DNA from 4 places in the Bradyrhizobium sp. SZCCHNR1093 genome. Region 1 is predicted to be linked to each of the others. Evidence: predicted binding sites of a transcription regulator. Region 1 holds the regulator's gene; each other region holds the start of a gene.
What was found. Region 1 encodes LexA, which represses DNA repair genes until DNA is damaged. Its sites were predicted from a motif close to TGTTCNNNNTGTGTTCNG; they were not measured.
Positions count from the first base shown of each region.

Region 2: a site for LexA is predicted at 1,830-1,847, ahead of recA (recombinase RecA). Genes of this name have one in related genera too.
Region 3: a site for LexA is predicted at 2,357-2,374, ahead of uvrA (excinuclease ABC subunit UvrA). Genes of this name have one in related genera too.
Region 4: a site for LexA is predicted at 4,511-4,528, ahead of QX070_RS28285 (YifB family Mg chelatase-like AAA ATPase). Genes of this name have one in related genera too.

Region 1 covers NZ_JAUHJJ010000004.1:578,727-585,966, reverse strand. Annotated here, with positions in the region: gene QX070_RS17310 (ComEC/Rec2 family competence protein) at 1-602, shown strand, start outside; gene QX070_RS17305 (hypothetical protein) at 557-775, opposite strand; gene QX070_RS17300 (hypothetical protein) at 999-1,439, opposite strand; gene lexA (transcriptional repressor LexA) at 1,698-2,396, opposite strand; gene glp (gephyrin-like molybdotransferase Glp) at 2,603-3,814, opposite strand; gene QX070_RS17285 (LysR family transcriptional regulator) at 4,047-5,000, opposite strand; gene QX070_RS17280 (MBL fold metallo-hydrolase) at 5,085-6,017, shown strand; gene QX070_RS17275 (alpha/beta hydrolase) at 6,030-7,019, shown strand; gene QX070_RS17270 (hypothetical protein) at 7,046-7,240, opposite strand, start outside.
Region 2 covers NZ_JAUHJJ010000009.1:208,311-215,550, reverse strand. Annotated here, with positions in the region: gene QX070_RS25495 (hypothetical protein) at 1,084-1,377, opposite strand; gene recA (recombinase RecA) at 1,939-3,027, shown strand; gene QX070_RS25485 (DUF1835 domain-containing protein) at 3,322-4,401, shown strand; gene gcvP (aminomethyl-transferring glycine dehydrogenase) at 4,380-7,240, opposite strand, start outside.
Region 3 covers NZ_JAUHJJ010000004.1:468,288-475,527, forward strand. Annotated here, with positions in the region: gene QX070_RS16735 (outer membrane protein) at 1-305, shown strand, start outside; gene QX070_RS16740 (outer membrane protein) at 518-1,258, shown strand; gene QX070_RS16745 (porin family protein) at 1,545-2,189, shown strand; gene uvrA (excinuclease ABC subunit UvrA) at 2,465-5,452, shown strand; gene QX070_RS16755 (hypothetical protein) at 5,644-5,973, opposite strand; gene QX070_RS16760 (hypothetical protein) at 6,209-6,526, opposite strand; gene QX070_RS16765 (lipase family protein) at 6,721-7,240, opposite strand, start outside.
Region 4 covers NZ_JAUHJJ010000012.1:83,390-90,629, forward strand. Annotated here, with positions in the region: gene coaA (type I pantothenate kinase) at 1-178, shown strand, start outside; gene QX070_RS28275 (PAS domain-containing hybrid sensor histidine kinase/response regulator) at 227-2,467, opposite strand; gene QX070_RS28280 (hypothetical protein) at 2,595-2,822, opposite strand; gene QX070_RS28285 (YifB family Mg chelatase-like AAA ATPase) at 2,925-4,463, opposite strand; gene QX070_RS28290 (DUF2336 domain-containing protein) at 4,698-5,768, shown strand; gene QX070_RS28295 (outer membrane lipoprotein carrier protein LolA) at 5,788-6,621, opposite strand; gene QX070_RS28300 (DNA translocase FtsK) at 6,745-7,240, opposite strand, start outside.

The DNA of each region.
Region 1 (7,240 bases):
CACCGCTGCGCTGGTCGGGCGCCGTCGGGCTCGTGGTGGCCACCGCGTGGGCCGCCACGACGCCGCTGCCCGACGTCCTGATCGCCGGCGACGGGCGCGCGGTGGCGGTGCGCGGCAGTGACGGACGTCTGCATGTGATGCGCACCGGCAAGGACGTGTTCGCCACCAAGGAGTGGCTCGCGGCCGACGCCGATGCCCGGCTGCCGGCGGATTCATCGCTCGCCGATGGCGTCTCCTGCGACGAGGCGGGCTGCGTGGTCACGATGGCCGACGGCCGATTCGCCGCCTTGACCCTGCGCACCGAGGCGCTCGACGATGATTGCGCCCGTGCAGCGCTGATCGTCACCGCGCGCGCCGCGCCGTCATCCTGCGCGGCGGCCGTCATCGATCGCCAGCGCCTGCAGCAGCAGGGCGCCTTGATGCTGGTGCAGCGGGGCACCGGCTTCTCCGTCACGCCGGTGCGCGCCGGCGGCACCGACCGCCCGTGGTGGCCGGCGCCCGCCGAGGCCGGCGAGTTCGACACGACGCTGACGCCGCGTGCGCCGGTGTCGCGGCTTCAGGACGCGACGCCGCCGGAGACGGAGCAGGGCGAGCAGGATTGAGCGCCGGACAGCTCGAACGTGCTGAGATGATACAACGTGCTGAGATGATACTCGGTGTCGTCGGGTCCATCGAACAGCGAGGGACCTTCGACCAGCGTGAACGCAGCGCCCGGATATCGTTGCCAGACGGCGATGTCATCAACCGTGACCGTTAGCCATCCGAACGGAAGCATGTAGCGGCCGGGCTCGGTGATCCGGTCGGCCTTGTTCCAATCGATCTTGTTGACCGCGGCGGCAAGCTCCCCCGGCACACAATGCCGGCCGAGGGATGTCGTTCCTATTCGATGCGATGCCGGAGCGTGAGGTTCGCCCGAAAGGACCTTGCGCTTGCAGAAACCAAATCTCCCCCGGCCGAAAGCTCGCTCATGACCGAGAGAAATGCGGACGCGCAGGCGCTCAGGTGATGCTGATGCGGCGAATCGGTGTGGCCTGCGAAGCCGGAACGTCCTCCGCCACGCCCGGGCGGCGCTCGGCCGGCTGCTTGCTGACCGGCAATTGCAGCACGGTGACGCGCTGGCCCTCGCAGAGCTGGGTCACCAGCACGTGGCGGCCGTCGGCGAATTCGATCGCGTCGTGATGGCGATCGGGGATGTGCGTCTCGATGCTGTTGAACTTCGCGACGCGCTCGCGGATCGTCCGGGTCCAGAGCCAGCGGCTGTCGTAGCGGACGTCCTCGACAAATGCCAACTCGGTGCCGGGCAGCATGCAGACTGCGACGGTCGGCTCGCTCTCGAGGGCGAAGCCGCGGGTGGCGGTGCCGCGAAACGTCGTCGAGATCAACGTCTCGCCGACCTTGGCGGGACGGGACGCAACCGCATGGAGGCTGTAGTCACACATCGGATCGCTCCTCGTTGAGAGATAGCCGACCCACGCTCCCCCCGGACAGGCGCAGGCCTCTATCAGAGTGGACATCGAGGAGATGTTAGCGCGCGCTTCACGGCAATTCTGCGCTGATCTGCACCGCGTGCGCCCGCGGGCGATCACAAGCGTTTGAGCGTGCCGCGCTGCACATCCTGAGGTGCATTCGCGCGTGACCAATTTCGATCGGCGGAGAAGCGCGTGCGCTCGCCGCCGATCGACCGATCGCGTCCGCGATCAGTATTTGCGATACAGCCCGACCAGCTTGCCTTGGATCTTCACCCGGTTGGGCGGCAGGATGCGCACCTCGTAGGCGGTGTTGGCCGGCTCCAGCGCGATCGATGCGCCGCGGCGGCGGAAGCGCTTCAACGTCGCTTCCTCATCGTCGATCAGCGCTACCACGATGTCGCCGGTGTCGGCGGTCTCGTTGCGCTGGATCAGCGCCATGTCGCCGTCGAGGATGCCGGCATCGACCATGGAGTCGCCGCGCACCTCGAGCGCATAGTGATCGCCGTTGCCGAGCATGTCGGCGGGCACGCTGATGGTGTGGCTGCGCGTCTGTAGCGCCTCGATCGGGGTACCGGCGGCGATGCGGCCCATCACCGGCACCGCGACGGGGCGCTCGCCATCGTCCAGCGCGGGAGTGCTGGTGCGCACCTTGCCGAGATTGCCCTCGATCACCGATGGGGTGAAGCCGCGGCGGTTGTTGGCGGCCTGTGACAGCTCGGGCAGCTTGATCACCTCGATCGCGCGGGCGCGGTTGGGCAGCCGGCGGATGAAGCCGCGCTCCTCGAGCGCCGTGATCAGGCGATGAATGCCGGACTTCGAGCGCAGATCGAGCGCATCCTTCATCTCGTCGAAGGACGGCGGCACGCCGGCTTCCTTGAGCCGCTCGTTGATGAACCGCAGAAGTTCGTACTGTTTGCGCGTCAGCATCTCGACCTGGTCCCCAGTTTGTTGTCGTCCGAGTCCAGGAGCTGCGCCTTGAGCACAAACCGGCTGAGAGCGCCTTGGAGTCGGACCATCATCGCGTCGCCCGCAACATACTAAAAACAAATCATGAACGGACACTATATGTTCGATGTGTGTTCCGCAATCCTTAAATTGTAGTGAACGGACCGGGCTTTGCCGGGGGAAACGGCCTAGCTCGGCAGGCGCAGGATCTCGCACGGGCTGCCGGCGGCGGCCTTCGGCGCAAACGCCCGCCGGATCACCAGCGCCTGCGAGAGCGCGAGATTGCCGAGCAGCGACGAATCCTGCTGGGTCACCGGCGTTGCGATCAGGGTGCCGTCGGCGCGCTCCTCGAGCTGCGCCCGCAGATAGTCCTCGCGCGAATCGTTGGCCCCGAGTTCGCGGCCGAGCAGGGCGGTCTCGCGTGGCATGCGAGCTTCGTCGCGGCCGAGCAGCCGCCGAATCAGCGGCACCAGGAACAGGATGGCGCAGACATAGGACGACACCGGATTGCCGGGCAGTCCGATCACCCTCATGTCGCCGAGCCGTCCGTGCATCATCGGCTTGCCCGGCCGCATCGCGATCTTCCAGAACGCCATCTCGACGCCCTCGGCTTCGAGCGCCTGCTTGACGAGGTCGTGATCGCCGACCGAGGCGCCGCCGGTCGTGATCAGGATGTCGGCCTTGGCCTCGCGCGCCCGCCGGATCCCGGCGATCGTGGCCTCCATCGTATCCGCGGCGATGCCGAGATCGATCGGTGTCGCGCCCTCGCTGCGCACCAGCGCCCGCAGGGCGTAGCCGTTGGAATAGACGATCTGGCCCGGGCCGGGCGTCGAGCCAGGCATCACGAGCTCGTCGCCGGTGGCGAGCAGCGCCACCTTCGGCCGGCGCCGCACCGGCAGTGCCGGATGATTCATGCTGGCCGCCAGCGACAGGTCGCGGTCGCTGAGCCGGCGGCCCGCCTTCAGCAGCACCATGCCCTCATGAAAGTCGACGCCGGCGGGCCGGATGTGCCGGCCCTTGATCGCGGCCTCGGTGATCACGACGTGGCCATCTTCGGCGATCGTGTCCTCCTGGATCACCACCGCGTCGGCGCCCTCAGGGACAACGCCACCAGTGAAGATGCGCGCCGCCTCGCCGGGTCCGACCACGCGATCGAACGGCCGCCCCGCCGCGACCTCGCCGATCACCCTCAGCCGCACCTTGGCCTGGGCTGCGTCCGCCGCGCGCACGGCGTAGCCGTCCATCGCCGACATCGCCTCGGGCGGCTGCGTCCGCAGCGCCGCGAGGTCGCGGGCCAGGATGCGGTGATGGGCCTCGTCCAGCGTCACCAGCTCCTCGGCCAGCGGCTCCGCGCCGGCGAGCACGGCGGACAACGCATCAGACACCGGCATCAGGGCCATGAGAGTTCCTTCGGATGGAGACGGCAGATCGAATGAGTCGCCTTCTAACCGAACGCGCACGGCTCGGCCAAGGGCTCAGGCCGCTTCCTGCCTTCTGATCGTCTGATGTTGGCCGCGTCCGGGCCGCTGCCTCACGACCGCGCGAGAAACCCTGCAATCAGTGCGCAGAAGGTCGACCGCAGTGCCAAGGCGTTGGCCGATGCGCCGTTCCGGTTAGCTCCCGCCCCGCGTTCTATCCAGCAGCTGCGCGACAGGCGGCGCGCTCGGTCGTGTGCAGGATATCCGCCACCATGTTCCGCAGCCAGACCGATGCTGCATCACGATCGAGCTGCAGCGGCCAGACCATCGAGACGGCCGGCAGCCGCAGCTTCAACGGCGCGGGACAGAGCGTCAGCCCAAATCGCGGCCCGTAGAGCTTTGCCATCCTGGTCGGTATCGTCGTGATCACCGGTGATGCGGCGACCGTCGCCAGCACGCTGAGGAATTCCGAGGAGGCCGAGACCACGTTGAGCTCGGTCCCGATCTCATCCAGCGCCGCCTCCAGACAGCCCTGCAGGCTGTTGGTCAGCGTCACCAGCGCGTGCGGAAGCGACAGATAGTCGGCGAGGCTGATCGGTGTTTTCATCGCGATGCGCTTTGGATTGTAGACGCAGCTCAGCGCCTGCTCGAACAGGAGCTGGGATCTGTGCCGCTGTGCGACGGCGTCGAAGCAGCCGACCGCGACATCCAAGGCTCCGTCGTCGAGCAGGCGATGCACTTCGTTACGCTCGGTCGGCCGGCTGAGAAGCCGCACGCCGGGCGCCGTTCGACGGAGCACCGCGGTGAGCTCGGGGATCAGCAGCAGCTCGACCTCACTTGAAAATCCCAGGCGGATGGTGCGCTGCTCGGTCGCCGGGTCGAACTCCGGTGCGGCATGCAGCGCTGCCTGCATCTGCCCCAGCGCCGCCCGAACCGGCCCGGCGAGCACCGCAGCCTTTGGCGTCGGCTGCATGACGGCGCCGACGCGGACGAACAGCTCGTCCTGCAGCAGCACGCGAAGCGTCGACAGCGTATGGCTCATCGCAGGCTGACCCACCTTGAGGCGTGCGGCCGCGCGCGTCACGCTGCGCTCCTGCATGAGCGCGTCGAACGCGACCAGCAGATTGAGGTCGAAGGAGCGAAGATCGAAGTGATCGATGGACTGCATGAGCTGGATCGATTTGAGGAATGTATGACCTAGTCCTAGATCTCGGCCCAGACAAGACCACCGTTCGGATCGAGGCGGCCAGACATGCAGGACATCACGACCTATCGCGTCGGAGACGCCACCATCACGAGGATCTTCGAGATCGGCCTCGATGCGGTCGAGGGAGAGTTTTTGTTTCCGGGCGTAGAAGCAGACAGCATCGTTCGGGAACGAGGCCAGGTGGGGCCGGGATCGGTCGATCCGCACACGGGATCGTTGCGCCTGAGCATCCATAGCTGGCTGGTGCGGACGCCAGAGCGGGTGGTCCTGATCGACACGGCCACCGGCAATGACAAGGAGCGGCCCGGCGCAGCAGTTCTGCATCGCTTGAACGAGCCGTTTCTCGACCGGCTGCGGGCGGCCGGCGTCGCCCCTGGCGATGTCGATCTCGTCCTGATGACGCATCTGCACGCGGATCATGTGGGGTGGAATACGCAGCTTGCCGATGGCCGTTGGATGCCGGTGTTTCCCAACGCCCAGCACATCTTCTCAGGCCGCGAGCGCGCCTATGTCGCCGCACTCTCGGCCGGCAACGGCTCGGACGCCGCAATCAGAGACGCAGCTGGGCTTGGCCCAATGCTGCATCCACCGATGCCTGGGGTCTACGAAGACAGCGTGCTGCCGATCGTCGAGGCCGGCCTCGCGCGCGAGATCACGGTCGATGGCAGCGAGGTCGTCGACGGCTTCCGTTTTCTGCCGAGCCCCGGTCACAGCATCGATCACGCCTGCATCAGCTTCAGCTCACGTGGCGAGCGCGCGCTGTTCTGGGGCGACGTGATGCATCATCCGCTGCAGGTCGCGCGTCCGGACTGGAACTCGGTCTATTGCGAATTCCCGGATGCGGCGCGGACCTCACGCCGATGGGCGATGAACCATGCCGCCGAGACCGGCTCCCTCGTGCTCACGACCCACTTCGCCGAGTCCTCGGCCGGGCGGATCAGCCGCGACGGCGACCGGTTCGCGTGGCACTTCGCCTGATCCGAGGTGACCATGACCGAGAACGCAACGTCCTCCTCGCGCATCGTTTCCGAGCGCCGCCTGATCGAAGGCCCGGTGTCCGATGTACAGCTTCAGCTCATCAACAAGCGCCGGCATGACGTGCAACGGTTCTCGGCCGAGCGCACGCTGGCGATGATGCACGGCGCCACCTTTTCATCCGCCAGCCTGTTCGACGTCGCGGTTGGTGGCGCCTCCTTCATGGATGTCCTGGCGCAGGCCGGCTACGATGTCTGGGCCGTCGATGCGCGCAGCTATGGCGGCTCCAGCCGGCCGCCGGAGATGTCGCGGGCGGCCGAGGAGGGATCTCCATTGGTCAATGCGCGGACCGCCGTGGACGATTTCGGCGCGGCGGTGGACTTCATCTGCCGGCATCGCGACGTCCCGCGCGCCAACGTGCTCGGCATGTCCTGGGGCGCCACCGTCGCGGGCATGTTCGCGAGCGCGGCGAGCGCGAAGCTCGAGAAGCTGATCCTGGTAACGCCGCTCTGGCTGTCCAGCGAGCCGCTGCGCATCGACGCCGGCGGACCGCTCGGCGCCTATCGGATCGTCAGCCCGCGCGCGTTCGAGGCTGCGTGGCGCGGCGCCGCTCCGGAGCAGGCGCGGGACAAGCTGATTCCGGACGGCTGGTTCGAGTCCTGGGCGGAGGCGACGCTCGCGACCGATCCGGACTCGCCGTACCCCGGCGCGATCCGTGCGCCTTCGGGCGCGGTGCAGGACGTGCGCGAGCATTGGACCGTGGACCAGCCGATCTACGATCCCAGCACGATCAACTGCCCTGTTCTCGTGCTCTCGGCGGAATGGGATGTGGACGTCCGCTTCGACGTGGCGCACGACCTGTTCGTTCGTCTCGTGAGCGCGCCGTACAAGCGCCTGGTCGAGATCGGGCAGGGCACGCACATGATCCTGATGGAGCGAAATCGACGGCAGGCGTTCGATGCGGTGATCGGATTTCTGGACGAGCGCGTCGTGCCGGCGCGTTGATCGTCGCGCGGACGGCCTGCACCGCGTTAGAGCGGATGCCGAATCCAGACATTCGGCTCGACATAGGCGGCATGGTCGTGCTCGACCGACGCGAGCACGGGCACGAGAGCAGCGGGGACCTCGATCTCACCCGAGCGATCGAAGGTCACGCCGGTCCATTGCGACCACTCGGCGAGCGTGCCGACGATGGTCATCGAGCACGGCGCGATCTTGACGATCTC
Region 2 (7,240 bases), on a different contig from region 1:
CGAAACTAGTAGGCGTGCCTTGCGTCAGATCAAGGTTGCCATCTCGATCAATCGCCGTGGGACGCGCGCCTAGCTGTGATCGAAGATCCGTTCCGGCACGACTGTCAGTCGGTAGGCGATCTGCGTCGCGCCGTCGACCATTTCCAAGAGTTCATCGCAAGCCGGACAACGCCTCTCTCCCGCGGCGCCTTGCTGCGAGTGAAGCTCGATCCTTTGAAGGCCGGCCCTGCAGGACGGGCACGTCACGTCATCTCTTGTCATCGCCAATATGAAGCGCAACGCAAGCGATCCGTTCCTCGACATCACGACAATGACGGGGGGATGCATCCCGAGCGGAGCTATCAACGTCGAAAGCCCCGGACGTCGTCCGGGGCTTTCTTTCGGCGCGGATGGTTTCAGGGCCGTGCGCCTACGGGTGACGGAGCCTGCAAATGTTGTAGCAGGCAGGCTGCAAGGGATCGGTCGACGGCACACCACGGGCGATACACCAAAGGCGATACACCACTGACAATGTGCGGCGACCATCATCGCAACGAACAAACAAATCCGGGGCTGATCAAAAATTTGCTCAGACGTACGACAACCATGATTCTATAACGCAACCCAAAGTTTATGACAATGGTTTGTGGCTTGAAGATGTCGTGAGCGCCGCGTGCTGCGTGATGCGGATCACGCCGGCTTCCATTCGGCCCACTCATTCGCCCGGTCATAGGGGGCTGCGCGAACGGCTCTCGTGGCTCCCTCTGGCATGGCACGAGACAGCGTCCTGGCGGGCGCCGTTTCATCTGTCGCTCGTCATATGGCGGCCGTCGAGCTGTTCGCGCGCCGGCCATTGCTCCGGTCGGAACGCAGGGTGCCATTCCGCCTCAGAAAGCCGCGGCAGATCCGCGGACGCTTCTGTTGCGGAACTTCTGGCCGGACACAGCTTGCGCGCGGCCGAGCATTGCATGCGCATCTGCATCGAAACCGTGCGCCTGCACGCACGATGAGCCGAACAAAAGCAGAAGAGGCGAGGGAACTTCGTTCCTGTCAGGAGAACCCCGGAATGTGCGATCTACGCACGCGTGTAGGAGTTTGGTAGTTTCAAGGGAAAGACCTGACAAGCACGATCGGTCCAACGATTGCGGCGTTGAAGTCGGCGAGGTCTTCGCTGGGAATCCAGTGCTCGCGATGCTTGCGGCCGCCGGCCTCGCGCACCTCGTAGGTGTCGATGAAGCCTCGCAGGATCGCAAAGCGCAGCACGTGGCCGGCGCCGCTCGCCGGCACGTTCCAGTCCCGTGCGATCTTCACGGCATAGTCCTCGGTGAGCACCGGGTAGAAGATCGGCTGCTCAGGAAGGCGCGGCGGAAACGCACGCATGCCCGACGCCTCGATCAAGGCAAGCTCCTTTGGGCCGACGGGGCGCCACAACGTGAGGGTCTGTTCCTTGTTGGATCCGGTCATGCTGGTGCCGAAAATTGGAAGCGGTGTGCGAGGCTCATAGAGAACGACCAACAGGATGATGGGGCACGGCCGGGACGACACTAACAACTTATAATTGAGTTGATGTCTGCCGCAGGCGCGGTGGGCGAGGTTGGAGCGCTCGGACAGGCTGGTCATCATCCGCGCGATCGCCGGTCGGCGGCTGCGCCGCTCGCGCACATGGCTTCCGCCTCCAGCCGGATCAGGATCCTTTCGCGGTCGCCGTCATCCAGCACCCCGTACTTCGCTTCTGGGCGCGCTGATCGGGCGGCGCTCCCTCGCTGCTGCTCGGTGGACTGCGCGCCGGCCCCCGAGTGGCAGGCGTGTCCCCGCGGTTGTCAGGGGGGCTGAGAGCGATGATTGTTGGGAAGAACATATTGCGAACAAAGAACGGATGGAGTACATTCACCTCAAGATTGCTGGCCGACCTCGTTAACCGTTTGTCCATCTCGCGAATCCCCGCCATAAGGAGCGCCAATGTCCGCCACCGCCCTGCGTATCGTCGAAGGTTCCTCAATGGATAAGAGTAAGGCGCTCTCTGCTGCGCTGTCCCAGATCGAACGTCAGTTCGGCAAGGGTTCGGTGATGAAGCTGGGCAAGAACGACCGTTCGATGGATGTCGAGACGGTGTCGACCGGCTCGCTCGGGCTCGACATCGCGTTGGGGATCGGCGGGCTGCCAAAAGGGCGGGTGGTCGAGATCTACGGGCCGGAATCATCGGGCAAGACCACCCTGGCGTTGCACACGGTGGCCGAGGCGCAGAAGAAGGGCGGCATCTGCGCCTTCATCGATGCCGAGCACGCGCTCGATCCGGTCTATGCGCGCAAGCTGGGCGTCAACATCGACGAGCTGCTGATCTCGCAGCCGGATACGGGTGAGCAGGCGCTGGAAATCTGCGACACGCTGGTGCGTTCGGGGGCGGTCGACGTGCTGGTCGTCGACTCCGTCGCGGCGCTGGTGCCCAAGGCCGAGCTCGAGGGTGAGATGGGCGAGTCGCTGCCGGGCCTGCAGGCCCGCCTGATGAGCCAAGCGCTGCGCAAGCTGACCGCTTCCATCAACAAATCCCACACCATGGTGATCTTCATCAACCAGATCCGCATGAAGATCGGTGTGATGTATGGCTCGCCGGAAACCACCACGGGCGGCAACGCGCTGAAGTTCTATGCCTCGGTGCGCCTCGACATCCGTCGCATCGGCGCGATCAAGGAGCGCGATGAGGTGATCGGCAACACCACCCGCGTCAAGGTGGTGAAGAACAAGCTGGCGCCGCCGTTCAAGCAGGTCGAGTTCGACATCATGTATGGCGAGGGCGTGTCCAAGATGGGCGAGATCCTCGATCTCGGCGTCAAGGCCGGCATCGTCGAGAAGTCCGGCGCCTGGTTCTCCTACGATAGCCAGCGTCTCGGGCAGGGACGCGAGAATTCGAAATCGTTCCTCAAGGCCAATCCGGACATGACTGCCAAGATCGAAGCCGCGATCCGCCAGAACTCCGGCCTGATCGCCGAGCAGATCCTGGCCGGCAATGCCGAGCGCGACGCCGACGGTGAGGAGCCGGCGGAAGAGTAGGGGTACGGCGGCGGCGGGCGCCGTGGACGTTGAGTTGTCGACGTTCCAGCGCCCGTTTGCAGATGTGTGGTGCTCTACCGAAATCTGCGGCTGCATTCCCGAATGCAGCGAGAATGCGTCTCTGAGCGCCGGATACGATCTTCAACGCGAATAGCTGAAGGCGTGCACGCGGACGAGCGGACCGGATCCGCACGGCGGCACCGAGACTTCCGACGCCGATCCTGGGCGCCGGGAGCCGATCGCGAATATGTTGATAGCGCCTTGAGCCAATCGGGCCGTGCCGGAGCCAACAGCATGACGCGTTTGATTCTAGCGGCCGATGATCCGAGCGCCGGAGCGCTTCGGAGGGGCGGCTTTGCCGACCTGGTGGTGCCAATTCTCCATCGTTTCGTGTGGGGACCGCTGCCATCCGATGCCGAATTATCGGCGTATCTCGTCCAGCGCACCACGCGACGGAAGCGGGGGCATTGGTTGGATTTCGCCTCGCGTAGCGACGTCATGGCGGCCGGCGGGCGGAGTCACAGTTTTCTCGAACTTGTTGACCGCTGCGATAGCGTCGAGCTGTGGATGGGAACCCGTCCGAACGACCAGTTGGTGCTGATCTGGCTCTTGGATTATCTGCGCCATCACGCGGAGATCGCGACGAAGATCGTATTGCGGCATGTCGATGTACCGCTATTCGATGCCCCGGCCGGGCGACTCGCCGGTCGGACCATTGCCGGCGTAGAGCTCGCACGTGAGCATCTCGACCTGGGTCATCTGGCATGGCGGGCGTTTCGGGCGCCGACGCCGCAAGCCTGGTTCGATCTGTTGAAGCAGGATCTCAGTGCACTGCCGCAGCTTCGCCGCTGCGTGCAGGAGATGCTCGATGAGCTTCCCGGTGTTGCGACGGGCCTCGGAGCATCGGAGCTAAGAATCCTCGAATTGCTGTCAGCCGGCTATCAGCACCCATTCGACCTGTTGCCGCATCATCAGGATCGCTTTCAACGGCGCGTCTATGACTATTGGGAAGGAGGCACGTTGCTCGACGGTCTGGCGCTCGCGCCGGTGCCTGCAATTTCGGGCCTCGCCGAATCGCCATTCTCGGTCGAGATGCACGACAGCCGTGAACGCCTCGAGCGCTACAGGGCCAGCACGCTGTCGCTGACACCGCTCGGCAAGGCAATCCTCGCCGGCGAGGAGGATTTCAGCAGCCATAATCCGATCTGGCGCTGGTGGGGCGGCACCGAATTGATCAACGCCAATCTCTGGCGTTGGCATGCGGTGCTCATCGCTCCGGATCATGGCACGCCTCACGTCATTGATTGTCGCGAGCCGTGGCGCCCGATCCCTTGGAGCATGCGTGAGGAGGCTTACTCCGCCGCCTGGGCGTAGTCGGCCACCGGCGGGCATGAGCACACCAGATTGCGGTCGCCGTAGACGTTGTCGACGCGGCCGACCGGGCACCAGTACTTGTCGGTGCGCGAGGTGCCCGCGGGGAAGCAGCCCTCGCTGCGCCGGTAGGCCCTGTTCCAATCGTCGTCGGCGATGTCATGCACCGTGTGCGGCGCGTGGCGGAGCGGCGAGGCCTCGATTCCGAAGCGGCCCTGCTCGACCTCGGCGATCTCCTGGCGGATCGCGATCATAGCGTCGCAGAAGCGGTCGAGCTCCGCCTTGGACTCCGATTCCGTCGGCTCGATCATCAAGGTGCCCGCCACCGGGAAGCTCATGGTCGGCGCATGGAAGCCGTAGTCGATCAGCCGCTTGGCGATGTCGTCGACGGTGACGCCGCTGCTCTGCTTGAGCGGCCGCGGATCGATGATGCATTCATGCGCGACGCGGCCGCGCTCGTTGCGGTAGAGCACCGGAAAATGCGCATCGAGCCGCGCCGCGACGTAGTTGGCATTGAGGATCGCGATCTCGGTGGCGCGGGTCAGGCCGTCGCCGCCCATCAGCAGCATGTAGATGTAGGAGATGGTCAGGATCGAGGCGGAGCCATACGGCGCCGCCGAGACCGGCCCGATCGGATGCGCGCTCGCGCCATCGGTCGCAGGGTGACCGGGCAGGAAGGGCGCCAGATGCGCCTTCACGCCGATCGGCCCCATGCCCGGGCCGCCGCCGCCATGCGGAATGCAGAACGTCTTGTGCAGGTTGAAATGGCTGACATCGGCGCCGTAATCGCCGGGTCTGGAGAGGCCGACCTGCGCATTGAGGTTGGCGCCGTCGAGATAGACCTGTCCGCCGTGGGCATGGACGATGTCGCAGATGTCGCGGATGTGCTCCTCGAACACGCCATGCGTCGAGGGATAGGTGATCATGATGGCGGCGAGCTTGGCGCTATGCGCTTCCGCCTTGGCCTTGAGATCGGCCAGATCGACATTGCCGCCTGCATCGCAGCCGACCACGACCACCTCCATGCCGGCCATGTGCGCCGAGGCCGGGTTGGTGCCGTGGGCGGAGGAAGGTATCAGGCAGATGGTGCGATGGCCCTCGCCGCGGGCGGCGTAGTAGCCGCGGATCGCCAGGAGGCCGGCATATTCGCCCTGCGCGCCCGAGTTCGGCTGCAGCGACACGGCATCATAGCCGGAGATCCGGCACAGCCAGTCGGTCAGATCGGCGAACATCGTGTGATAGCCGGCCGCCTGCGCGCGCGGCACGAACGGGTGCAGGCTGGAAAATTCCGGCCACGTCAGCGGGATCATCTCGGTGGTCGCGTTCAGCTTCATCGTGCAGGAGCCGAGCGGGATCATCGCACGATCGAGCGCGAGATCGCGGTCCGCGAGCTTGCGCAGGTAGCGCAGCATCTCGGTCTCGGAGCGATGCGCGTGGAACACCGGATGGGTCAGGTACGGCCGCTGCCGCTTGAGCTCGGCCGGCAGCGCCTCGCGCGCTTCCGCCTCGATCGCCGTGTAGGAGAGGTCGCCGCCGAATGCGCGCCAGACGGCTTCGACGATATCGGCCGTCGTGGTCTCGTCTAGCGCGATCCGCAGCCTGCTGCCGTCGCGGCCGAGATTGATCCGCTCGCCTTCCGCGAGGGCGATGATCGAATCGGACTTGGCGCCGGCCTCGACGGTGACCGTGTCGAAGAAGGTCTCGCTTTCCGGCGCAAAGCCGAGCTTGCGCAGCCCTGCAGCCAGCACCGCGGTCCGCCAATGCGCGGTGCGGGCGATCGCCTTCAGCCCGTCGGGGCCATGATAGACGGCATACATCGCAGCGATCACCGCCAGCAGCACCTGCGCGGTACAGATGTTCGACGTTGCCTTCTCGCGGCGGATGTGCTGCTCGCGGGTCTGCAGCGCCAGCCGATAGGCGGGGGCACCGCGCGAATCGACGGACAGGCCGACGATGCGGCCGGGCAGCGAGCGCTTCAGCGCATCGCGTACCGCCATGTAGGCGGCATGCGGTCCGCCATAGCCCATCGGCACGCCGAAGCGCTGCGCCGAGCCGATCGCGATGTCGGCACCGAGCTCGCCCGGCGAGGCGATCAATGTCAGCGCCAGCAGGTCGGCAGCGAGGATCGCGAGCGCGCCCTTGTCGTGCAGCCGGGCGATCGCGGGGCGCGGATCGCGCAGCGCGCCCGTCGTATCCGGATATTGCAGCAGGCCGCCGAACACCTCGGCGCTGTCCAGATCCTTGGCCGGGTCGCCGACGATCAGCTGCCAGCCGAGCGGCTCGGCGCGGGTGCGCAGCACCGCCAGCGTCTGCGGGTGGACATCCTGATCGACGAAGAACGCCTTGGTCTTGGTCCGTGCCGACCGCTCGGCCAGCGCCATGGCCTCCGCCGCCGCCGTGGCTTCGTCCAGCAGCGAGGCATTGGCGACGTCGAGCCCGGTGAGATCGCAGATCATGGTCTGGAAGTTGAACAGCGCCTCCAGCCGGCCCTGGCTGATCTCCGGCTGATAGGGCGTATAGGCCGTGTACCAGGCCGGGTTCTCCAGGATGTTGCGCTGGATCACCGCCGGCATCAGCGTGCCGGAATAGCCTTGGCCGATCAGCGAGGTGAAGACCTGATTCCGCGCCGCCAGTGCGCGCATATGCGACAACGCTTCGGGCTCGCTCAGCGCCGGCTCGAGGGTGAGCGGCGCCGTCTGCCGGATCGTGCCGGGTAGCGTCTGCGCCATCAGCTCCGCCACGCTCTTGGCGCCGACGGTCTCCAGCATCGCCGCGACGTCGCGCGGCGAGGGACCGATATGGCGGCGGGCGAAGCTGGTGGCGGCATCATCGAGCGGCTTGA
Region 3 (7,240 bases), 110 kb from region 1:
CCGTCACCCACAACAAATACACCGGCACGGCGAATGCGGCTGCGCCCTTCCCGGTCGGCACGCTGCTGGATTCCGCCAGTGAGACCCGCTGGGGCGGCACCGTCGGCACGGGCGTCGAGTTCGGCTTCGCGCCGAACTGGTCGGTCGCCGTCGAGTACGACCACCTGTTCATGGGCTCGCGCGACATCAGCTTCCCGGCCACCGCAACCGTGCTGTCGCGCGTCGATACCATCAAGCAGGACATCGACATGGCGACAGTCCGGGTGAACTATCGATTCGGGGCGCCGATGGGCACGCGCTACTGAAAAAAGCCGCCGCTCGCGCGCATTCGGAAAGGCCGGCCCTCGCGCCGGCCTTTTTCGTGTCAACAGCCCGGCAGCGTCGCGGCGTTTTTGTGCTAAATATATGATTTATAATGCTTTTTCGTTTCTGTGGCGGGCGCGTTACAGCCTCGCCGGGATGCCCTGTGTATGACTTGCCCATCGCTTGTCATTCCAACCTCCCGGGGGAGAATTTGATGAAGAAGTTGTTTGTGATCACGACGGCGCTCGTCGGCATCGCAACGGCCACGTCCGCTTCGGCGGCCGACATGGCGGCACGTCCCTATACGAAGGCGCCGCCGATGGTCGCGCAGATCCTGAGCTGGTCGGGCCTCTACGCCGGCATCCAGGGCGGCGGCGGCTGGGGCACCAGCAAGGAGACCTTCCTCGGCCGCTTCAATGCGCCGGGCTTCCTGGGCACCCAGAACTACAACACCAATGGCGGCTTCGTCGGCGGCGTGGTCGGCTACAACTGGCAGGTCGACAACGTCGTGTTCGGCCTCGAAGGCGACTATCACTGGGCCGACATCAACGGCCGCTCCGCCGTGGTCAATGCCGGCCTCGGCGACACCTTCTTCACCAAGCTGACCAGCTTCGGCGACATCAAGGGCCGCCTCGGCTATGCCGCAGGCCCCGCCCTGTTCTTCGTCAGCGGCGGCGCCGCGGTGGGCCAGTTGCAGCATCGCTATGACGGCGTCCCCGGCAACGTCTTCAGCCAGAACACCACCCGCTGGGGCTACACGGTCGGCGCCGGCGCCGAGTATATGTTCGCGCCGAACTGGTCGGCCAAGCTCGAGTACAACTATCTCGACTTCGGCAAGAGCGCGATCCAGTACAGCGCTTTCGCAACCAACCGCTCCGAGTGGAAGGACACCGTCCACACCGTCAAGGCCGGCCTCAGCTACCATTTCGGCGGCCCGGTCATCGCCAAGTACTGACACCTGCAACCGACAGGTTCCGAGAAAGGCCGGCGAAAGCCGGCCTTTTTTGTTGCCCTGATGCCACCTTGCCGGCTCGCCACACCCGGAACCAAGCAGTTGAGTGACATAGGCTTTCTGGAACTTGCCCGTAAAAACGCGGTTTGGCCGCGAGTGTGTCTTCAGGGTGACGGTAATCCGTACGGAACCGGGCTATAGGAACCTCGTCAACTTGAACGGGTGAGTCTGTTTCGTGCGTAAAACTCTCGGTGCGATGCGGACTGCTAGGAATTAACTGGAGACTGGAATGAAGAAGATCCTGCTCGCGACCGTGGCCTTGGCCGCCCTGGCCGCTCCCGCTGCCGCCGCTGATCTTGCCGCGCGCCCGACCTATACCAAGGCGCCGGTTGCCGCGCCTGTGCTGACCTGGACCGGCTTCTACATCGGTGCCATGGGCGGCTATGCCAACGAGGATGCTGACTTCGCGGCCATGAAGGGCGGCTTCGCTGGCGGCACCGTCGGCTACAACTGGCAGCAGGGCGCTGTCGTGTTCGGCCTCGAGGCCGACGCCGCTTGGGCCGACATCAACGCAAACGTTGGCGCGCTCGGTGTCAACGCCGAATCCAAGATCCGTGACTGGGGCACCGTCCGCGGCCGCATCGGCTACGCCTTCGGCCCGACCCTGCTGTACGCGACCGGTGGTTACGCCTGGGCTGACAACCGCGTCTCGCTGACGGCTCCGGGCTTCGCCGCTTCGGACAGCAAGATCCACTCCGGCTGGACCGTCGGCGCTGGCGTCGAGTACATGTTCGCCCCGAACTGGTCGCTGAAGGGCGAATACCTCTACAAGAGCTTCGGTGGCGAGAGCTACACCTTCACCGGCCTCGGCACGCTCGCGACCGGCACGCTCAACGTGCATTCCGGTCAGGTCGGCATCAACTACCACTTCTAAGTCTTCGCCTCCGGGCCAACGCACACAGCCTCCGCTCTGCCAGAGCGGAGGCTTTTTCTTTGCGGGATCGCGCACAAGGCAGGACGGAACCGGCAGCCTCCTGCCATTCGCTGCCATTCCCTGAGCGCATTGTTGATGATTCGCTGACGGCACTGGAAATCCAGCCCCGTTCTTCCTACGTTCCGACGATACCTTTTCCCTCTGGCGTCCGATGGCCGGCTTCCGGCGAACGCGCCTGCAACGATGGCGCGACTCTGCGCCGTGGGACGATCGTCATGGATGAAGTGCTCAAGGCCAAGCAGCGCGCGCAAGCCAACCAGTCGAGCCTGCGGGCGATCACGATCCGCGGCGCCCGCGAGCACAACCTCAAGAACATCGACGTCGAGATCCCGCGCGACAGGCTCGTGGTCTTCACCGGCCTGTCCGGTTCCGGCAAATCCTCGCTCGCCTTCGATACGATCTATGCCGAGGGCCAGCGCCGCTACGTCGAATCGCTGTCGGCCTATGCCCGCCAGTTCCTGGAGATGATGCAGAAGCCTGATGTCGACCAGATCGACGGCCTGTCGCCGGCGATCTCGATCGAGCAGAAGACCACCTCGAAGAATCCGCGCTCGACCGTCGGCACCGTCACCGAGATCTACGACTACATGCGGCTGCTGTGGGCGCGCGTCGGCGTGCCCTACTCGCCGGCCACGGGCCTGCCGATCGAGAGCCAGACCGTGTCGCAGATGGTCGACCGCGTGCTGGCGCTGCCCGAGGGCACCCGCCTCTATCTGCTGGCCCCGGTCGTGCGCGGTCGCAAGGGCGAGTACAAGAAGGAGCTCGCCGAATATCTCAAGAAGGGCTTTCAGCGCGTCAAGATCGACGGCACCTTCCACGAGCTCGCCGAGGTGCCCACGCTCGACAAGAAGTTCCCGCACGACATCGACGTCGTCGTCGACCGCATCGTGGTGCGCGCCGACATCGGCCAGCGCCTCGCGGAGAGTTTCGAGACCGCGCTGAAGCTCGCGGAGGGACTCGCCGTGATCGAGTTCGCCGACGCGCCCGCCTCCGCCGCCCCGGCCGAGGAGAAGAAGAAGACCGCCAAGATCCATGACAAGAGCGGGCCCGAGCGCATCCTGTTCTCGGAGAAGTTCGCCTGCCCAGTCTCCGGTTTCACCATTCCCGAGATCGAGCCGCGGCTGTTCTCGTTCAACAATCCCTACGGCGCCTGCCCGGAATGCGGCGGCCTCGGTGTCGAGCAGCACGTCGATGCTGATCTCGTCATTCCCGACAAGGACGTCACCCTGCGCAAGGGCGCGATCGCCCCCTGGGCCAAGTCGTCCTCGCCCTATTACCTGCAGACGCTGACAGCGCTCGGCAAGTTCTACAAGTTCACGCTCGACACCAAGTGGAAGGACCTGCCGAAGAAGACGCAGAACGCGCTGCTGCACGGCTCCGGCGACGACGAGATCAAGTTCACCTATGAGGACGGCGTCCGCGCCTACGACACCAAGAAGCCGTTCGAGGGCGTGATCACCAACATCGAGCGCCGCTTCCGCGAGACCGAGAGCGAATGGGCGCGCGAGGAGCTCGGCAAGTACTTCAACGACGTGCCCTGCGCCGGCTGCAACGGCTTCCGGCTGAAGCCCGAGGCGCTGTGCGTCAAGGTCGCCGGCAAGCACATCGGCGAGATCTCCGAGCTCAGCGTCAGGGCTGCCGGCGAATGGTTCGCCGAGGTGCCGAAGGCCCTGAACGCGCAGCAGACCGAGATCGCCACCCGCATCCTCAAGGAGATCCGCGACCGCCTGACCTTCCTGCTCGACGTCGGCTTGAACTATCTGACCCTGGCGCGCTCCTCCGGCACCTTGTCGGGCGGCGAGAGCCAGCGCATCCGCCTGGCGTCGCAGATCGGCTCGGGCCTGACCGGCGTGCTCTACGTGCTCGACGAGCCCTCGATCGGCCTGCACCAGCGCGACAACGCCCGCCTGCTCGACACGCTGAAGCGGCTGCGCGACCTCGGCAACACCGTGATCGTGGTCGAGCATGACGAGGATGCCATTCGCCTCGCCGACTACGTGCTCGACATCGGCCCCGGCGCCGGCACCCATGGCGGCAACATCGTCGCCGAGGGCACGCCGGCCGAGATCATGCGCAATCCGGCGTCGCTGACCGGCAAATATCTCACCGGCGAGCTCGAGGTCGAGGTGCCCGAGCGGCGGCCGCCGAACCATCGCCGCACCATCAAGGTCGTCAACGCCCGCGGCAATAACTTAAAGAACGTGTCGGCCGAGATCCCGCTCGGCCTGTTCACCGCCATCACCGGCGTCTCCGGCGGCGGCAAGTCGACGCTTCTCATCGACACGCTCTACAAGGCGATCGCGCGCAAGCTCAACGGCGCCAACGAGGCCGCCGCGCCGCACGATCGCATCGAGGGCCTGGAGCACATCGACAAGATCATCGATATCGACCAGTCGCCGATCGGCCGCACCCCGCGCTCCAATCCCGCGACCTATACCGGCGCATTCACCCCGATCCGCGAATGGTTCGCCGGCCTGCCGGAATCGAAGGCACGCGGCTACGAGCCGGGCCGCTTCTCCTTCAACGTCAAGGGCGGCCGCTGCGAGGCCTGCCAGGGCGACGGCGTCATCAAGATCGAGATGCACTTTTTGCCCGACGTCTACGTCACCTGCGACGTCTGCAAGGGCAAGCGTTACAACCGCGAGACGCTCGACGTGCTGTTCAAGGGCAAGTCGATCGCCGACGTGCTCGACATGACCGTCGAGGAAGCCGCCGAATTCTTCAAGGCGGTGCCGCGCGTGCGCGACACCTTCGAGACGCTGCGTCGCGTCGGCCTCGACTACATCCATGTCGGCCAGCAGGCCACCACGCTCTCCGGCGGCGAGGCGCAGCGCGTCAAGCTCGCCAAGGAGCTGTCCAAGCGCGCCACCGGCCGCACGCTCTACATCCTGGACGAGCCGACCACCGGCCTGCACTTCCACGACGTCAAGAAGCTGCTGGAGGTGCTGCACGAGCTGGTCGCGCAGGGCAATTCGGTAGTGGTGATCGAGCACAATCTCGAGGTCATCAAGACCGCCGACTGGGTGATCGATCTCGGCCCCGAAGGCGGCGACGGCGGCGGCGAGATCGTCGCCTGGGGCCCGCCCGAGGACATCGTCAAGGCGCCGCGCAGCTACACCGGGCAGTTCCTCAAGCCGGTGCTGGAGAAGTCAGCCAAGCCGAAGAAGCGCGGCCGGGGCGCAGCCAGCGAGGCGGCGGAGTAGTTGCCCTCAATTCCCTTGTATCGATCGTCGTTGCGAGCGAAGCGAAGCGATCCAGGGCCGCGTGCGCGTCTCTGGATTGCTTCGTCGCTTCGCTCCTCGCAATGACGCATGTGGTCGATACCGGTTCATCACAGCAAAGCCCGCCACTCTCTACAGAGCGGCGGGCTCGATGTTTCCACAACGAACTCAGATTACCACTGGCGATAATATCCGCTGCGCGTGCCGTTGTTGTTGCCGCCCGGGCCGACGTCGCCCTGGGTCGAGCTCGGGGTCGGATGGTTGGTGCCGTTGTAGCCGGTGCCCCAGCCCGGGCCGTCATACGGGCCCGGCGCGACCGCGACGTAGCCTTCCTCATAGACCGGCCCCGGCGCCCAGGCGAAGGAATCGCGGTAGGCGTAGGTGCTGGTGACCTGGCCACCATAGCCGTAGCCGCCCGGGCCGTATTCGCCGGCCGAGGCCGCAGCGGTGCCAGCCACGAGCGTGACGGCGGTCAGCACGGCGAATCCAAACGTGCGCGTCATGAACTTGCTCCTTCGTTCCTAATTCTCGGAGAACAAACGATATCGATCCATCCAAGGTTCCGCCGGTTCCCACAACAATCGTGCGACACAACGCGACGCTCCCCTTCGCGCGACCTCGTGATCCAACGGCTTCGTGACATCGCCGACACGCGCAGCGAACCCGTCCGACACGACAAACCCGCTGCTCTTGTCGAGCGGCGGGTTTGATCGCCTAACGTCTAACGCGAGATGGCGGCTACCACTGCCGGTAGACACCGGTCAGCGTACCGTTGTTGTTGCCGGACGGACCGACATCGCCCTGGGTCGAGCCAGGGGTCGGATGGTTGGTGCCGTTGTAGCCGTGGCCCCAGGCCGTTGTACCCCACGCCACCTCACCCGGCGCGTAGGCCGGCGCCGGCGCGGCGTCATACACCGGCTCGGAATCGTTGCCCTGTGTCGGCGGCCCCCAGGCCATCGAGTCGCCGTAGCGGGCATAGCCCTGCGCGGATGCGGCGGCGGTGCCGAGCACCAGCGTGGCGGCGGCCAGCGCGGCCATCTTGAGCGTGCGTTGCATGTGTCTCTCCTTGCTCTTGTACGGGGGTCAACGATCGCACTGCGCAAGGTGTTCCTGCAGCGCACGCTCACAAAGGCCGTGAGAGATTGTTGATCGGATGCGCGTCAAAACCCTCTTGCAGACCTGCGGGAGCAGGCTCGCAAGAGGGCAACGCGAGACGCGACCCGAACGGCGACGTCCCCCTGATCAGCAGCTCACGCCGCGACGGCGACCGCGCGCGGCCGCGCCACGCCGGTCTTGGTGACCCCCGGCAGTGGCGGCGCCGTCGTGCCAGTCGCGTGCGGGAAGTACTGCAACTGCATGGAATGCATGTAGCCGGCTTCTGCGGTCCAGGAATCGTTCGTCTCCACGATCGGCGTGATCGTGAACAGGTCCGGATTGCTCGGCACGATCGACGTATAGGTCGGGATCGTTGCGCTGAGGATCTCAAGCGGCTTGTAGATCGAGTAGTAGTTGGTGTCCTTCAGGACCGGCGCCGGCGGCGCATAGGTGACGAGAATCCCTTTCAGATTGGCCCATCCCATCGGCACGATGTCGTTGCTGTTGACCGCCGCATAGTAGGTATAGGCCTTCGCGAAGGTGGTCGCGAAGCCCGCGTTCCACATGGTCGGAGCCGCGAAGGTGTGCGGCCACAGCGTGAACTTCAGCGACGAGTTCAGCTTCGGCAGTTGATCCTGCAGCCACGCCGTCGCCACCACGGCGAGCGCGCCGCCC
Region 4 (7,240 bases), on a different contig from region 1:
TAACCGCTACGCGCTGCTGTCGGACGAGGAGGCCATCGCCACTGCGATCGCCATCTGGGAGCGCACCAACCTGGCCAATCTCGAGGACAACATCCTGCCGACAAGGCCGCGCGCGACGCTGATCCTGAAGAAGGGCGCGGACCACGAGGTCGAGACGGTGGCGCTCAGGCGGTTGTGAGCGTGGCCCGCGAGCGTAGCGCTGAACTGATCCGCTCCAACTAATTACTTACGCCGCCACCTGTCGCGCCGCCGCCAGATTCGCCAGCGCCTCGTCCAGCTTGTCGCGATCGATCGGCTTGACCAGGAAGCCATCCATGCCGGCCTCGAAGCAGGCGTAGCGGTCCTCGACCAGGGCATTGGCCGTGAGCGCCAGGATCGGCGTGCGCCGGCCCGGCTCGCTGGCCTCGATGGCGCGGATGCGCTTGGCGGCGGCAATGCCGTCGAGCTTCGGCATCTGCACATCCATCAGGATCAGATCATAGGGCGCGCCGGCCGAGCGCGCCGCGAGCCAGGAGTCCAGCGCGGCTTCGCCATGCACGGCGATGTCGGCGTGGTGGCCGAGCTTGGTCAGCAGCGAGCGCATCAGCAGCGCGTTGATGTCGTTGTCCTCGGCGACGAGGATGGACAGGCTCCCGCCGGCCTGAACCGCAATCGGCGGAGCGATCGTCGGGATTGGATCGTCAGCGAGTGCCGGAACCGTGCCATCGGTGTCGAAGCTCACGCGCGCGGCGAGCGAGGCGGCCCGCAGCGGCTTGACCAGATAGCCGTTGAACGGCGCCGCTGGTGTCAGCTCGTGGCGGCTCGCCGGCGTGACCAGCACGATCAGCCGTGTCGTGTGATGTTGCGCGGCCCCGCCCAGACGGAGCGACGCGTCGCTGCCGATGGCGTCGTCGACCAGCACGGCGTGCCAGGCGCGTTCGGGCAGCAGGGCTTCCGCCACCTCGGCCTCGGCGACCAGGCACGTCTGCGCGCCCCAGTTCTGCAGGCGCCGTTCGATCAGCTCGGCCTGCAGCCCGGCCGGCGCGACCAGCATGACCGACTGTCCCGCGAGGTCGGGGCCGCGGAAGCTGTTCTGCTCGCCGCGCTCCAGCGCCGGCGGCAGCGGCACCGACACCTCGAAGGTCGAGCCGGCGCCGAGCCGGCTCTGCAGCGCGATGCGGCCGCCCATGCGCTTGACGATCCGGTCCGAGATCGCCAGGCCAAGGCCGGTGCCGCCGAAGCTGCGCGCGACGCTGTCATCGGCCTGCTCGAATTCTCGGAAGATGCGCTCCTGGGCGTCGGCTGCGATGCCGATGCCGGTATCGCGCACCTGGAAGCTGATCTCGTTCGGCCAGATCCCGGGCTCGGCGATCAGCGCGACGCCGCCCGAAGCCGTGAACTTGATGGCGTTGCCGGCGAGGTTGAGCAGCACCTGGCGCAGCCGCGCGGCGTCGCCGGTCACCCAGGTCGGCAGCCGCTCGTCGAGATAGGCCGCGATCTCCAATTGCTTGGCCTGCGCCCGCGGCGCCAGCAGCTCGGTGATCTCCTCGATCAGCGTCGCCAGCGAGAAGGGCTGCGCCTCCAGCGCGAGCTTGCCGGCCTCGATCTTGGAATAGTCGAGCAGCTCGTCGATCAGCGACATCAAGGCTTCACCCGAGGTGCGAACCGCCTTGGCGTAGGTGGTCTGCTCCGGCGTCAGCTGCGTCTCGAGCAGCAGCCCGCTCATGCCGAGGATGCCGTTCAGCGGCGTGCGGATCTCGTGGCTCGCCATTGCCAGGAACCGCGACTTGGCACGGTTCGCGGCATTGGCCTGGTCGCGCGCCTCCGCCAGCGCGCGCTCGGTCTCGGTGCGGTCGGTGACGTCGCGGCCGACACATTGCAGTACGGCGGGCTGGCCGGCGTCGGAACGCACCAGTGCCTCGCGCCACGCGATCCAGCGCGGACCGATCGCGCTCTCGATGCGCTGGTCGTGGACGCGCGTGCCGTTCGGCTCCAGCGCGCTGTCGCCCTGCTCGATCAGCTCGAAGGTGAACGCGCTGCCGAGCAGGTTGTCGCGGTCGAGGCCCGCCATCCGGCAATAGGCGTCGTTGACGAAGATGATGCTGCCGTCGCGCGCGCGCATGACGATGAGGTCGCCCTGCTGCTCGAACAGATTGCGGGCGCGCTGCTCGGCTTCCTGCAGCTCCCAGTTCCGGTCCGCCAGCACCTCGTTGTGGAGCGCAATCTTGTGCATCTTCCTGGCGACGAAGCGCAGCCGCATGCTGAGCGTGGCCAGGCCGACGCAGGCGAGCGCGAACAGGAAGCTGGCGCCGATCGCGAACGTGTGCGGGTTATAGCCGGAGTTGTCGGAAATGCTGGCCTTGATGAAGCCGTACGCGCCGCCGAAGCCGGCGGAGAAGATCATCAGCGAGCGCAGGATCGCGAAGATGGTGCGGTGACGGCGCATGAACCGGCGCAGGCGCAGCCTGAAGCGAAAAATCGGTCCCATCTCGATCACCCCCGACGATTTCGATCCCAATGTCATGGCCGGCCCGCACCATGCGGCGTCGGTATTGCTGAGACTTTGAAAGGTCGTGCACGCGCGATTCTGCCGTGCAGAGATGGTGAACCGGGCGTTAGCCCGGCTCACAGAACCGGATCGGTCGGTGATGAGGCGTGGTTGCGCGCGCGGGATCATCGGTGAAGTCGACATGGAGATCGGCGTGAAAGGGCGCGGAGCCGAGCGAGACGCTGTCGGCACCGACGGCAATGCAGGGCTGCGGGGAGGGCGCCAATTCGAGTCTGGCGATGACCGCCGCCGCGATCAGCGGCACGGCCAAAACGAGGACCTTGAAACGCAACATGATACGCACCGACGCGGAAGGCCTGATGACGGAACGCGGGCCCTATGGTTGTCGGAGCGTAAAGAGAAGTCGTTACCAGAGTGTTGAGGGGGAGGGGCGCCTTTACGCCGCATGGCGATTGTCCTCCGCCAGCGCGCGATACGACAGCGCCTCGGCCAGATGCAGCCGGCCGATCGCCTCGGCGTGGTCGAGATCGGCGAGCGTCCGCGCCACGCGCAGCACGCGGTGATAGCCGCGGGCGGACAGCCGCATCGTCTCGGCGGCTTCGCGCAGCAGCTTCTGGCCGGGCGCATCGAGCCTGGCGATCTCGTCGAGCACGGCGGCCGGCGCCTCGGCGTTGGTACGGATGTGCGGCAGGCCGGCTTTGGCGTAGCGGGCGCGCTGCAGGTCGCGCGCGGCCGCGACGCGGGCCGCGACCTCGGCCGAGCCTTCCTTGGACGGCGGCAGGATCAGGTCGGCGGCGGTCACCGCGGGCACCTCGATGCGCAGGTCGATGCGGTCCATCAGCGGGCCGGAGATGCGCATCTGGTAGTCGGCGGTGCAGCGGTCGATGCGGCCGCGCTTGCAGGCATAGCCGGGCTCGAAGGCGTTGCCGCAACGGCACGGATTCATCGCCGCGACCAGCATGAAGCGGGCAGGGTAGGTGACGCGATGGTTGGCGCGGGAGATCGAGACCTCGCCATTCTCCAGCGGCTGGCGCAGCGAATCCAGCACGCGCGGATCGAACTCCGGCAGCTCGTCGAGGAACAGCACGCCCTGATGCGCCAGCGAGATCTCGCCGGGGCGGGCGCGCAGGCCGCCGCCGGTCAGCGCCGCCATGCTGGCGGAATGGTGCGGGCTGCGGAACGGTCGCCGCGACGTCAGCGCGCCGCCCTCGATCTCGCCGGCGACCGAGGCGATCATCGAGACTTCCAGCAGCTCCGCCGGCGACAGCGGCGGCAGGATCGAGGGCAGCCGCGCCGCCAGCATCGACTTGCCGGCGCCGGGCGAGCCGATCATCAGCAGATGATGCCCGCCGGCAGCGGCGATCTCGAGCGCGCGCTTGCCGCTCTCCTGGCCCTTGATGTCGCGCAGGTCGAGCAGGCTTGCGGGTGCCTCCTGGATCTTCGGCTGCGGCCGCGACAGCACCTGCGTGCCCTTGAAATGGTTGGCGATCTGGATCAGCGAGCTCGCCGCGATGATCTGCAAGTCCGGGCTCGCCCATGCCGCCTCGGCGCCGCAGGCGGCCGGGCAGATCAGCCCTTCCTCGCGGCCATTGGCGCCGATCGCTGCCGGCAGCACGCCGGCGACCGGCGCAATCGAGCCGTCGAGCCCGAGCTCGCCGAGCACCGTGAAGCCGCCGAGGGCATCCGGCGGAATGGCGCCGATCGCGGCCATCAGCCCCAGCGCGATCGGCAGGTCGTAATGGCTGCCTTCCTTGGGCACGTCGGCCGGCGCGAGGTTCACGGTGATGCGCCGCGCCGGCAGCGCCAGGCCCGAGGCGATCAGCGCCGAGCGCACCCGCTCGCGCGCTTCCGACACCGCCTTGTCCGGCAGGCCGACGATCGCGAACGCCGGCAGTCCGGGCGCGACCTGGACCTGCACGTCGACTGCGCGGGCCTCGATCCCCTCGAAGGCGACGGTGGAAACGCGCTGGACCATGATGCCCCTCCCGGGCAAGGAGGCTAGCGGATGCCGGCATTGTTCGCAAGAACAATACGGGAACACTGTCGTTGCCGCGCTCTGCCGCAATCCATTAACGACAGCCGCGTGGGGTTTCAGCTCCGTCCGCCGGGCTTAACGCCCCTTTAGTCCGGCCTTCGCATTCTTCCTCAATTGATGATCGACCCGCGCCTCCGTCAAAAGCCGAGGGAGGCGCCCAACGAGGGACGTGCGATGCCTCCAGCGCCTGCGGCAGCTCCGACCGCCAAGACGCCCGCCGGTGATGCGCGGACGGTGTCCGAGCTCGCCACCGACATGCTGCGCCGGACCACCAGCCTGTTCCTGGCCGGTCCGCGGCCCGCGTCGGCCGAGCAGCTCGATCTCTACGATCAAATGTTCGCCCGGCTGATGCCGCAGGTCGCGACCGAGCTGCTGGCCGAGCTGAGCATGGCGCTCGCCGGCGTGGAGCGTGCGCCTTACGCCACCGCGCGGCTGCTCGCCGTTCACCCCGAATTGCGCGTCGCCGGACCGATGCTGGCCAAGGCGGCGGTGCTGACCGAGCGCGACCTCGCCGAGTTCATCCGCACCGGCAGCCCTGCGCATCTCGTCGCGCTCGCCAGCCGCAGGGGCATTGGCGAGAGCCTCACGACGCAGCTGATCGCACGCGGCTTTCCGGCGGTGCGCATGGCGCTGGTACAGAACCTCTCCGCCCGGCTGTCCGAGGATGGCTATCGCAGCCTGTTCAAGATCGCCGAGCGCGACGAGGATCTCGCCGAGAAGCTGGCGCTGCGCACAGATCTGCCGGCCAAGCTGTCGCGGGCCTTCGTCGCTGCGGCGAGCGAGGGCGCCCGCGCCCGCTTCATCAAGGCCGCACCGCCGGCGACCCGCGCCACCCTGCAGGCAACGCCGACCCGATCGCCCGGCGCGGCAATGCGCGCGATCTGGGATTATCAGCAGGTCAAGGCCGAGGTTGCCGCCCTCAGCCGCACCGGCAAGCTCGGCGACTCCGCCGTCAACCGCTTCTGCGCCACCGGCGATTTCCCTGCCGTGATCGCAGCGCTGGCGCTGCTCTGTGTCGTCACCATCGAGACGATCGAAGCGCTGCTGGAGGAGGATCGTCTCACGGATCTGCTGCTGGCCTGCAAGGCGGCGCGGCTGAGCTGGGCGACGACGTCGATGATCCTGCGCGGCCGGCCCGGCTGCGACGCGCTTCCGGCCGATGACCTCGAGGAGGCGCGCAAGCGCTTCGAGAAGCTTGCACTGTCCGAAGCGCAATGGAAGGTGCGCGGGCTCGAATCGCGCTGAGCGAGCGCGAGAGGCGGCGTCAGCCCGGCGGCGTGCTCGGATAGGCCGTGAAGTCGATCTTGAACATCGCCGGATCGAGCTTCTTGGTCGTATCGAGATTGTAGACCGCGATCGTGGTGTCGTAGCCCTGCGGATCGGTCACGGTCCACTGCTTGAGCTGGCCGTCCTTGGTGCCGAGCATCAGCATCAGCCGGCTGGTGCCGATCAGCGCCTGCTTCTCCTCGATCGTGATCGTGACGTAGAGGTCGTCGGCCGCGACCGCGATCACGTTGGTGTCCTTGAGCAGGTCGATGCGGTCCGACAGCAGATAGCGCAGCGGCGTCTGCGACAGCGGATAGACGTCCTGGGTCGCGAGCTTGCGGTCGCGCACCACCAGCGAGGAGCCGTCGGCGATGATGTCGATCGGCGTCGGCGGCTCGTATTCGAAGCGGACCTTGCCCGGCTTCTGGATGTAGAAATCGCCCTTGGTCTTGCTGCCGTCCGGGCCGACCTGGACGAAGTTCCCGACCAGCGTCTGCAGCGACGACAGATAGGCGCTGACCTTGGCCGCCTGCGCCTTCTGGTTGGCGTCGAACGAGGTGAAGATGCTGGCCGGCACGTTGCGCCGGGGATCGGGAATGATCGGGTTGGGCGGGGCGGTCTGGGTGGTCGAGGGACTCTGGCCCGAGCGCTGCTGGTCGGAGGCGCTGAGCTGGGAGCCGCTCTTCGGGCCTGATTTCGGAGCCGGCGTGCCCTGCGCGGCGGCGTGACCGGACGCACCGGCGACAGAGCATGTCGTCACGGCGCAGGCGACCAGCCAGGCGCAGATCCGGCGCCCGCGCGAAGCTGCGTGATACGAAAACGTGCTGTTCAACAAGGAGCTTTTCAAAACGACGTCCTGAGTTTTACGCGTTCTATCCCGGATCGGGCGGGCAGCGTGATCGTAATCGCGTGAAGATCGGGCACCGAAGCGGCGTTTCTGCGGCCATCGGGGCCGTCAGAATCCGCCTTCCTCCTCGGGCACCAGGATCTCGCGCTTGCCGGCGTGGTTGGCCTGGCCGACGATGCCTTCCTGTTCCATCCGCTCCATCAGCGAAGCGGCCTTGTTATAGCCGATCTGCAGCCGGCGTTGAATGTAGCTGGTCGAGGCCTTGCGGTCGCGCTTGACCACGGCGACCGCCTGGGAGAACAGGTCGTCGCCACCGCCGCCGCCCATGCCGGTGGCATCGAACACGGCGCCATCCTCCTCGCTCGGCTCCTCGGCGGTGACCGCCTCGAGATATTCCGGCGAGCCCTGTGCCTTGAGATGCTTGACGACCTTCTCGACCTCCTCGTCGGAGCAGAACGGGCCGTGCACGCGGCTGATGCGGCCGCCGCCGGCCATGTAGAGCATGTCGCCCTGGCCGAGCAGCTGCTCGGCGCCCATCTCGCCGAGGATGGTGCGGCTGTCGATCTTCGACGTGACCTGGAAGGAGATGCGGGTCGGGAAGTTC